DNA from 3 places in the Bradyrhizobium sp. Leo114 genome. Region 1 is predicted to be linked to each of the others. Evidence: predicted binding sites of a transcription regulator. Region 1 holds the regulator's gene; each other region holds the start of a gene.
What was found. Region 1 encodes LexA, which represses DNA repair genes until DNA is damaged. Its sites were predicted from a motif close to TGTTCNNNNTGTGTTCNG; they were not measured.
Positions count from the first base shown of each region.

Region 2: the regulator LexA is predicted to act here: its motif matches at 1,455-1,472, upstream of ACZIRK_RS03985 (ribonuclease T2 family protein).
Region 3: the regulator LexA is predicted to act here: its motif matches at 2,496-2,513, upstream of ACZIRK_RS11910 (YifB family Mg chelatase-like AAA ATPase).

Region 1 is NZ_JBUYEN020000024.1:10,022-13,590, reverse strand. It holds gene ACZIRK_RS26585 (ComEC/Rec2 family competence protein) at 1-384, shown strand, start outside; gene ACZIRK_RS26580 (hypothetical protein) at 394-615, opposite strand; gene ACZIRK_RS26575 (hypothetical protein) at 753-1,178, opposite strand; gene lexA (transcriptional repressor LexA) at 1,471-2,172, opposite strand; gene ACZIRK_RS26565 (molybdopterin molybdotransferase MoeA) at 2,374-3,569, opposite strand, start outside.
Region 2 is NZ_JBUYEN020000002.1:354,213-357,781, reverse strand. It holds gene ACZIRK_RS03990 (23S rRNA (adenine(2030)-N(6))-methyltransferase RlmJ) at 1-591, opposite strand, end outside; gene ACZIRK_RS03985 (ribonuclease T2 family protein) at 727-1,410, opposite strand; gene ACZIRK_RS03980 (hypothetical protein) at 1,528-1,998, opposite strand; gene ACZIRK_RS03975 (hypothetical protein) at 2,170-2,460, shown strand; gene ACZIRK_RS03970 (DUF3617 domain-containing protein) at 2,486-3,025, shown strand; gene ACZIRK_RS03965 (ATP-binding protein) at 3,246-3,569, opposite strand, start outside.
Region 3 is NZ_JBUYEN020000008.1:106,475-110,043, reverse strand. It holds gene ACZIRK_RS11920 (PAS domain-containing hybrid sensor histidine kinase/response regulator) at 1-177, opposite strand, end outside; gene ACZIRK_RS11915 (hypothetical protein) at 333-800, opposite strand; gene ACZIRK_RS11910 (YifB family Mg chelatase-like AAA ATPase) at 909-2,447, opposite strand; gene ACZIRK_RS11905 (MBL fold metallo-hydrolase) at 2,560-3,531, opposite strand.

The sequences.
Region 1 (3,569 bases):
ACGGAGGGCGTGTCCTGCGATGAGAGCGGCTGCGTGACCTCTGTGGCCGGTGGCGCGTTCATCGCGCTCACGCAGCGATCCGAGGCGCTCGCGGACGATTGCGAACGGGCGGTGCTGATCGTGACCGCACGGCCGGTGCCACAAGGCTGTGCGGCGGCGGTCATCGATGCCGAGCGCCTGCGGCGGCAGGGCGGGCTGGCGCTGCGGCGGAACCGGAACGGCTTCGTCATCGATGCGGTCAAGCCCGCCGGCCTCGACCGGCCGTGGTCGCCTGCGGTGTCAGGCGAAGGCGAACCCGAGACCACGATCCGGATCCAAGGGGCACCCGCGCCGCGCGCCATCGATGCGACCCCGTCCGAGTCCGACCTGCAGCCGGAAGACTGAGCGCTCCCGTCAATCTCCACCGGCGTTGGCCGGCAGCTCGAAGGCGCCGAGCCGAAATTCGTCGGGACCGCCCGAATGCGACGGCACTTGCACGAGCGTGAAGCTCGCATCCGGAAATCGCTCCCAGATCGCGAGATCTTCCGCTGCGACGGTGAGCCAGCCGAACCTGAACATGTATCGGCCGGGCTGGGCCACCCGTCCGGCTTTTTGCCATGTGATCTTGGTGACCACCGATCATGCCCCTTGCGAATAGTTCAACAAAACCACATCTGCCCCGGGATGGCCTCCGGGGCCGCTCGAATACTTTGCTTTTCACCCGCGGCAACGTCCCGCCGGCCGAGACCGGCGGCGCACGCTGCCCGAAGCTCTCAGCCGATGAACAGCGGGTTCGGCGCGGGGCGCTGGTCGACCGCCTTCGGTGCCGGCTCTGCAACATGATGCGTCACGGGCAATTGCAGCACGGTCGCCCGCTGCCCTTCGCAGAGCTGGGTCACCAGCACATGGCTGCCATCGGGGAAGTCGATCGCGTCGTGATGACGATCCCGAATATGCGCATCGATCTGGTTGAACTTGCCGACACGGAAGCCGGTCGTCTTGGTCCAGATCCAGCGATTGTCGTAGCGGACGTTATCGGCGAACGCGAGTTCGGTCCCGGGAAGCATGCAGACTGCGACCGTCGGATCGCTTTCCGAAGCGAAGCCGCGGGTCGAGGTACCGCGGAAGGTGGTGGTGATAAGCGTCTCTCCAACCTGGGCGGGACGCGTCGCCACGGCATGCAGGCTATAGTCACACATCGGATTGCTCCTCATTCGAGATAGCCGACCCGGCCTGGGAAGAGGCGCAGGCCTCTATCAGAGTGGACGATAACTTATAAGCCTCTGCTCCGTTCTTGGCATTTGTACGGCCCGCGCCCTCTAGCCGTTCACAAACACGATAGGAGGCGCTGCCGCACATCTCCTTGCACCGAGAGTGCCCCGGCGAACTTACCGGGGCTCTTATTCTAATCACTCTAAATCGTTCTTGTCAGTGTCCTTGAGGGCAGATCACCCACCAAAGTACCAGACGAGCTGCTGCGTCCTCGTCGGCTCAGTACTTGCGATAAAGCCCGATCAGCTTGCCCTGGATCCGCACCCGGTTCGGCGGCAGGATGCGGACTTCGTAGGCCGCATTGGCAGGCTCAAGCGCGATTGACGCGCCGCGGCGCCGGAAGCGCTTCAGCGTCGCTTCCTCCTCATCGATCAGCGCCACCACGATGTCGCCGGTGTTGGCGGTGTCGTTACGCTGGATCAGCGCCATGTCGCCGTCGAGGATGCCGGCCTCGACCATGGAATCGCCGCGCACCTCGAGCGCATAATGCTCGCCGGAGCCGAGCATGTCGGGCGGCACGCTGATGGTGTGGCTGCGGGTCTGCAGCGCCTCGATCGGCGTACCCGCCGCGATCCGGCCCATCACGGGAACGGCGACGGGACGGTTGCCATCGTCTTCGGCCACGGCCGCGCTGGTCGTGCGCTTGCCGAGCGTGCCCTCGATGACGCTCGGCGTGAAGCCGCGGCGGCCGTTGCCGGCGGCGGAGAGCTCAGGCAGTTTGATCACCTCGATCGCGCGGGCGCGGTTCGGCAGGCGGCGGATGAAGCCCCGTTCCTCCAGCGCCGTGATCAGGCGGTGGATGCCGGACTTCGAGCGCAGGTCGAGCGCGTCCTTCATCTCGTCGAAGGAAGGAGGCACGCCGGCCTCTTTCAGCCGTTCGTTGATGAAACGCAGAAGTTCATACTGTTTGCGCGTAAGCATCGCGAGCATTCCCCCGGTTGGTAGCGTCGTTCGATCCGAGACTTGAGAAGAGCTGATCTCGGGAGTCACGCACTCCCATTCGTAGACAGCGAGTTTCGAAACAAATCATGAACGGACACTATATGTTCGATATGTGTTCCGCAACCACTTAATTTCTGGTGAACGCGACCAGAGATGCTCCGGCAGGTGTTGGTCGCAGCGTCATTCAGGCAATCGGAGGATGTCGCAAGGCGCGCCTTTTGCTGCGGCCGGCGCGAATGGCGGACGGATCACAAGTGCCTGCGCCGCAGTGAGATTCCCAAGCAGCGAACTGTCCTGCTTGGTGACCGGCGTTGCGATCAGCGTGCCGTCGTCGCGCTCTTCGAGTAGCGCACGAAGATAATCTTCGCGCTGATCGTTGGCGGCGAGATCGCGGCCGAGCAGGGCGCTTTCCGTCACGTGATGAATCGCCGAGCGGCCGAGCAGGGCCCGAATCAACGGCACCAGGAACAGATAGGCGCAGACATAGGACGACACCGGATTGCCGGGCAGGCCGATCACTCGCATCGCGCCGAGCCGGCCATGCATCATCGGCTTGCCCGGCCGCATCGCGATCTTCCAGAACGCCATGGTCACGCCCTCGGCCTCAAGCGACGGCTTCACGAGGTCATGGTCGCCGACCGAGGCGCCGCCGGTGGTGATGAGGATGTCGGCGCCCGCGGCATGCGCGCGGCGTATGCCGTGGGTGGTGGCGGCAACCGTGTCGGCGGCGACCCCCAGATCGATCGCTTCAGCGCCTTCTGCACGCGCCATCGCCCGCAGCGCATAGCCGTTGGAATAGACGATCTGGCCTGGACCCGGAGAGGTGCCCGGCATCACGAGTTCGTCGCCGGTCGCGAGCACGGCGACCTTGGGTCGGCGCCGCACGGGGAGTTCCGGATAGTTCATCGACGCCGCCAGCGACAGCGCGCGGTCGGTCAGCCGGCTTCCGCGCCTCAGCAGCACGTCACCCTCGCGGAAATCGACGCCGGCGGGCCGGATATGCCGCCCGGCGACAGCGGCCTCGGTGATGGTGATGTGATCGCCATCGACCCGGGTGTCCTCCTGGATCACGACCGCATCGGCGCCGGCGGGAATGACGCCTCCGGTGAAGATCCGTGCCGCTTCCCGCGGACCAAGTTCCCGATCGAACGGCCGGCCCGCGGCGACTTCGCCGATCACCTTCAGCCGCGCGCTCAAGTCGGCGGCATCGGCGGATCGCACCGCATAGCCATCCATCGCCGACATCGCCAGTGGCGGCTGAGTACGCTTTGCCGCGACGTCACGGGCAAGCGTGCGGTGATAGGCGGCATCGAGTGCGACCATCTCTTCCGGCAAAGGTTCCGCGCCGGCGAGAACCGCGGCAAGCGCATCGGCGA
Region 2 (3,569 bases), on a different contig from region 1:
CCACAGCAGATAGCTGCCGGTCGGCCATTTGGCGAACGCCTCCGAAAAGCCTTGCGCCAGCCGCTCGAACTCGTCCTTGGCTTCAAAGGGCGGGTCGATCAGGACCAGGCCGCGCCTTTCTTTCGGCGGGACGAAGGCCGGCAGCGCGGTCCAGCCATCGAGGTCGACCACCCGCGCCTGGGCGTCGCGGCGCAGCGCGTCGATCAGGCGTTTGCGCGCCTCCGGCTCGAGCTCGCAAGCGGTGAGGCGATCCTGGGGCCGGAGCAGCGCCCGTGCGATCAAGGGCGAGCCCGGGTAGGCCTTCAGTTCGCCCGGCGGGCTGAAGGCTCTCACAATGTCGAGATAAGGCAGTACCAGCGGCAGCGCTTCGTTGGAGAATCGCGCCTGCATCACGCGCGCGATTCCGGTCAGCCATTCGCCGCCGCGCCGTGCCTCGTCGGAGGTGAGATCATAGAGGCCGGCGCCGGCATGGGTGTCGATGAGGCGGAGCGCCGCCGGCTTTTCCTGCAGATAGAGCAGGATTCGCACCAGCACGATGTGCTTGATGACGTCGGCAAAGCCGCCGGCGTGAAAGGCGTGACGGTAGTTCATGAGATATCTGCTGGTCTGTACACCGCACTTCTACTCGTCATGGCCGGGCTTGTCCCGGCCATCCACACGGTCGCCGCTGTCAAGAAGAGCGTGGATGCCCGGGTCAAGCCCCGGGCATGACGATGGAGAGACTGTCTAGCCGCCCCGGATCGGCGGCATCACCACCTGGTCTCGGCGGCAGGCGCGGCGATCGGTTTCCTCGCAGGCACGGAACTGCATGTCCTTGCTCATGCAGATCCTGACCTCGCTGAGTCGCTTGCTGTCGCAGGTCACCGAGATTGCCGAGCTGCTGAGGCCCGGATTGGCCTTGATGAAGGCTTCCTCGATTTCGCCGGGTGCGACCGTCTTCGGCTCCGACAATTGCAGGAATTCCTCAGGGATCTTTACCGCGGCGCGGGCCTTGCGGATGCTCTCGAAATAAGCGCGTGCGGGGAGGCCCGAGCAGGTGCCGTGCTTGTCCCATTCGTTGTAGATCAGCCCGGGCGCCGGCATCAGGTCGAGCATCGAGCTCATGACATTGCGGGCAAGGCGTGGCGCCGGCCGCTGGCAATATTCCGGAAAGCCGCGCTCATATTGCGGCCAGAGCCCATGCACCACGAAGGAGTAGGGGCGTCCGCCGCATTGGACCTGCGCCCGCCGGCCATCGCCGCGCTCGGAGGCGGCTTCGCAGAACGACGGCGACCAAGACAGCGCAAGCACGTAGAAATCGAACTCGCCCGGCGCGTTTTGTCGGCGGTCCTGGGCGCTGACCGGGCCAATCGCGGCAAAAAAGGCAAGGACGGAAATCAGCAGGCGGGAAACCAAGGCCAATCGAAACATCAAGCACCCCTCACACTCGACCGCGGGCGAGCCTAGCAGGGAGATGGAACATTTCAAGAACAAAGTGTGATGCGACGCATTGCTCGATAACAAGCATCGCCACACCAGCCCTAAGGATCAGGGCCGGGCCGACTTGCAGGCGGGATTATAGGCCCAGTTGCGGTCCAGTCCGACCACGCACCATTCGACGCCCTGGCCGATGCTGGCAAATCCGCCATCCTCGATGATCGAGAAATGCACGGTGCGCACCTTGCCGTCGCTCAACACCGCGTCGCCCGAGCAGTAGCGGCGCGGGATGTTGTCGGACTGCCAGGGACGGAAGGCAGTCTCGTGGATGCGCGAATAGCCGGTGATCACCAGCGGGGAATTCCAGAACTGGTTCTCTTTTTCCTGGAACTGAGACGCGATGGTCTGCAGCGCTGCCTCGCAGGGCGCCACCCGTCCTTCGTACTTCGGTCCGGACAGCCAGAAATTCAGCTCGAGCGGATTGGCGGCGTGGGCAGTCTGGGCGGACGCCAACAGGCCAACCAGCAGGCCGAATGCGGCGCAGAGGCCAGTTTTGGTCGAGGAACGAACAGAGTTGCGCATGAGAATCCGCCGGACAATCCAATGCGCCGGACGGTGCCGCGAAGGCCGGGCGAGGTCAAGTGCAACGCGGCAACACTGGCGGAGAACTCCGCAAATCTCCGGCCCACGATTCTTTTCACGGTCGCCCGCGCACTTTATGGTGCGGCCCGAGGATTTGAGGAGAGTCTGCAGATGCGAAAAATTCTGGCCGCTGGCATGGTTGCCGCAAGCGCAATGCTGGCCGTTGCACCGGCCAAGGCCGACTGGGTGCCCCCGTTCAAGGGCAACGATACCGGCGGCATCATTGCCTATTCGCTGGCCCAGCAGGCGGACGCCCGCCAGCTCGCGGTCGATCACTGCGCTTCCTACGGCAAGGTGGTGAAATTCCTCGCGGTGCAGCCCTATGAGGGTGGCTACGTCTCCTTCTCCTGCCGCTGGGTGCCTTGGGGCGCCGCCGAGCGGCCGCTGCGCACGCTTTATTGATCGGCACCGGTACCGGCATCGCCGCATGACGCGATATTTCGTTCTGCTCGGATCGGCCATCGGCCTGGCTGCGCTGCTGCCCGGGGCGGCCGGCGCCGTCGATCTGCCGGTCCGCAAGGCGGGCCTGTGGGAGATGAAGATCGCGCGCACGGGCTCGACCACGCCCGAAATGACGATGCAGCATTGCACCGACGAGACCACCGACAAGGACATGAGCACGGCGGTCTCGCCGATGGCGAAGGATATCTGCTCCAAGCAGGATATCCAGAAGACCGCGACCGGCTATGTCAGCGATTCCGTGTGCGGCGTCGCCGGCGTCACGGTGACCTCGCATGCCGAGATCACCGGCGACTTCAACTCCGCCTACACGGTCAAGACGACCTCGCACGCCGATCGCGGCTCGGCCGGTGCGGCGCACGATACTACCGGCACGATCGAAGCTAAATGGCTCGGCCCCTGCAAGGCGGACCAGAAGCCCGGTGACATCATCATGGCCGGCGGCATGAAGATGAACATCAAGGACATGGAAAAGCTGAAGGGCATGATCCCCAAGCTGCCGAAGTAAGTTCTTTTTGTAGCCGCATGCGCTTCAAGCGTCCGAGCTAGCTCAGCCTTGTGATGCCAATTGTTGTGGCCTCTCCCCTTGTGGGAGAGGGCTGCTTAGCTACTTGCAGCGGGCTCGCTTGGGTGAGGGGTTCTCTCCACCAACACCACCGCCCGTGGAGAGAACTCCTCATCCGGCGCTTCGCGCCACCTTCTCCCACAAGGGGAGAAGGGAAGAATTGTTACACTGGTACCCTTACCGTCGCACGCAGGCCGCCCATCGGGCTGTCGCCGAGCATGATGTCGCCGCCATGTGAGCGGGCGATGTCGCGGGCGATGGCCAGTCCGAGGCCGGTGCCGCCCTCGTCCTGATTGCGGGCGTCGTCGAGCCGCAGGAATGGCTTGAACACCTCCTCGCGCATATCAGCCGGAATGCCCGGGCCGTCGTCATCGACGGTGACCGTGAGATAGCGGTGGTCGCGGTGGCCGGTGATCGAGATCGTGTTGGCGTGCCGCGCCGCATTGGAGACGAGGTTGCCGAGGCAGCGCTTGAACGAGGCCGGCTT
Region 3 (3,569 bases), on a different contig from region 1:
GCTGACACCCACAGCGATGGAACGTGGGTCACGGTCGGAAACCGCGCCAATGAGCAATGCATAGCCACCGGTGAAGACCGCGGCGAACACGAGGAAGGCGCGGAGGGTGAAGACGATCCAGGCGTGACGCCGCCCGAACCGAAGCAGGCGGAGCTTCAGCCGATAGGTCCACGTCATCGCCGATCCCCTGATCACCTGCTTTGGAGGCTGGCAGCTTGGGCCACCTCGCATGTTGGGTCGACGATGCGTCGGCGACCTTGCAAAGTGCTTGAGACGGCGTCGCGTTCCGGCCCGCGATGCGAACAGGGTTGATAATGCGTTAACGATCGTTGCTACAGCGAAGCGGCCTGCAGTCGGCGGTGCCCACCATGCGCGCCGACGATCAGCGCCGCGGCATCTCGCACCGAGAAGCTCTTTGAATGAACGAAGATCCGGTAATCGGCCGGGCCGTCCTGCGAAAGATAGATCACGGGATCGGTTGCCGTAGGATTGGCCGAGATCGCGACCAGTTGTGGGACGCCGCTGCTCTCGCAGGCGCCGGGCTCGCTATCATCGACATCATCGATGACGGTGAAATCGGCGGCTTCCGCGCTATCGGAGATCTGGACCCGCACGGTGGCGGTAGCCGGATCGTCCGTGAAGCTGACATGGAGCTGGGCGAGCCAGGGGAGCGATGCGATCTGGATGGTGGCACCGCCGGCCTCGATGCAGGGGTGCGAGCCCGGCAGCAATTCACCGCGGGCAACAAGCGCGAACGCGGCCAGCGGCACGACCGAGGCCAGAATCTTCAAACGCAACATGACACCACTCACTCAACCGCAGCCGGCTGGAATTGCGCGGACTTATGGTTGGCGGAGTGTAAAGAGAACTGGTTACCGTCGCGTTGACGCGAAACTGCTGGACGCGCTCTACGCCGCGCGCCTGATATCGTCGGCCAGCGCGCGGTAGGACAGCGCTTCCGCGAGGTGCAATCGGCCGATCTTCTCCGTGCCATCGAGATCGGCGAGCGTGCGCGCGACGCGCAGCACGCGGTGATAGCCGCGCGCGGTGAGGCGCATGGTCTCGGCTGCATCACGCAACAGTTTTTGCCCCTGCGCGTCCGGCTGGGCGATGGTCTCAAGCAGCGATGACGGTGCCTCGGCGTTGGTGCGGACGTTGGGCATGCCGGCGGCGGCATAGCGCGCAAGCTGGATGTCGCGCGCGGCAGCAACCCGCGCCGCCACTTCCGCCGATCCTTCAGAAGGCGGCGGCAGGATCAGGTCGGCGGCAGTCACCGCCGGCACCTCGATCCGCAGATCGATGCGGTCCATCAGCGGACCAGAGATGCGCATCTGGTAATCGGCGGTGCAGCGGTCGATGGGCCCGCGCTTGCAGGCATAGCCGGGCTCATAGGCATGACCGCAGCGGCACGGATTCATTGCCGCCACCAGCATGAAGCGCGCCGGATAGGTGACGCGATGGTTGGCGCGCGAAACCGAAACCTCGCCGGTCTCCAGCGGCTGCCGCAGCGAATCCAGTACGCGCGGATCGAATTCCGGCAGTTCGTCGAGGAACAGTACGCCCTGATGCGCGAGCGAAATCTCGCCGGGCTTGGCGCGCATGCCGCCGCCGGTGAGCGCCGCCATGCTGGCGGAATGATGCGGGCTGCGGAACGGCCGCCGCGCGGTCAAGGCGCCGTCGCGGATCTCGCCGGCCACCGAGGCGATCATCGAGACTTCCAGCAGCTCGGATGGCGACAGCGGCGGCAGGATCGAGGGCAGCCGCGCTGCCAGCATCGATTTGCCGGCGCCGGGCGAGCCCATCATCAGGAGGTGATGCCCGCCCGCCGCCGCGATCTCGAGCGCCCGCTTGGCGCTTTCCTGGCCCTTGATGTCGCGGAGGTCGAGCAGCGTCTCCTTCTGCTCATGCACCTTCGGCTGTGGGCGCGACAGTACCTGCGTGCCCTTGAAGTGATTGGCGATCTGGATCAGCGAGTGTGCGGCGATGATCTGGATGTCCGGGCTCGCCCACGCCGCCTCCGAGCCGCAGGCCGCCGGGCAGATCAGCCCCTCGTCGCGCGAATTGGCGCCGATCGCCGCCGGCAATACGCCCGCGACCGCCGCGATCGAGCCGTCCAACCCGAGCTCGCCCAGCACCGTAAAGCCGTTGAGCGCATCCGGCGGGATGGCCCCGATCGCCGCCATCAGCCCGAGCGCGATCGGCAGGTCGTAATGGCTGCCTTCCTTGGGCAGGTCGGCGGGCGCCAGATTGACGATGATCCGCCGCGCCGGCAAAGCGAGGCCTGAGGCGATCAGTGCCGAGCGAACCCGCTCCCGCGCTTCGGAAACCGCCTTGTCCGGCAGGCCCACGATCGCAAAAGCCGGCAATCCCGGCGCGACCTGCACCTGCACGTCGACCGCGCGAGCCTCGATCCCCTCGAAAGCGACGGTGGAAACGCGTTGAACCATGCTGCCCCCTTGCCACAATCGAGGGTAGCCGAAGGCAGCGCCAAGCGCAAGAACATTACGGGAACGCGGGCTCCGGGACCTGCCGCGCGGCCGTCCCAGAGCCCGGGCAGGCTTACAGCGTCATCTGCATCGGTTCGGGATAATAATGGAAGCCGTCGCCGACCTTGGCGACATGGCCGTAACCGGGCCAGGCGAAGTGATAGGACATCACCGGGGTCTTGTTGGCCGCCAGCATCTCCAGCAGTCTCACCCGCGAAGCCGCCGCCTGTTTCGGGTCGGTATCGTAGGAGAATTCCATCCGCGGCCGCTCCAGCAGCAGCACCGCGTGGTGCGAGAGATCGCCGAGGAAGGCGAAGGATTTGCCGGCCGAGCTCACCATGAAGATGTGGTGGCCGACAGTGTGGCCGGGCGCTGCGATCGCCTGCACGCCGGGCAGGAATTCCTGGCCGTCCTTGAAGAACACCAGGCGGTCGCGGACCGGCACGAGATTCTTGCGCGCGTGAATGACAAAGTCCTTCAGCGGGCTGCCCATCTTGCCTTCGTCGGTCCAGTAGTCGAAGTCGCTCTGCGCGATATAGACCTGCGCGTTCGGGAACAGCGGCTTGTCGTTGGCATCGACGATGCCGCCGATGTGGTCGATATGCGCATGCGAGCAGACGACGGCGTCGATGTCCTCAGGCTTGATGCCAGCCTCCGCCATGCTCTTCTGCTGGCGGCCGGTGGTCGGACCGAACGCTTTCGACGTGCCCATGCCGGTGTCGAACAGGATCAGCTTGTCGCCGGTGTTCACGATCGGCGAATTCTGCTCCAGCACGACATTGTCGGGCGACAGGAAATTGTCCGACAGCATCTTCTTCACTTCTTCCTTCGGCACGCCGGTAAACGTGCCGGAGGGATCGCCGAGCGGCAGCGGGCCGTCGGAGACGACGGTGACTTCGGCATCGCCGAGAATGAAGCGGTGCCAATAAGGCGTTTGCGTGCCGAGTTTCGGCGCGCGTGCCAGCGCGCTGCCGCCGAGCAGCGTGCTTGCACCAAGGCCGGCGCCGAGCGCGAGCAGTGACCTTCGCGAGACATTGATCGTCATGCTTTTCCTCCACATTTTTGTCGAGTTATCTTTGGCAA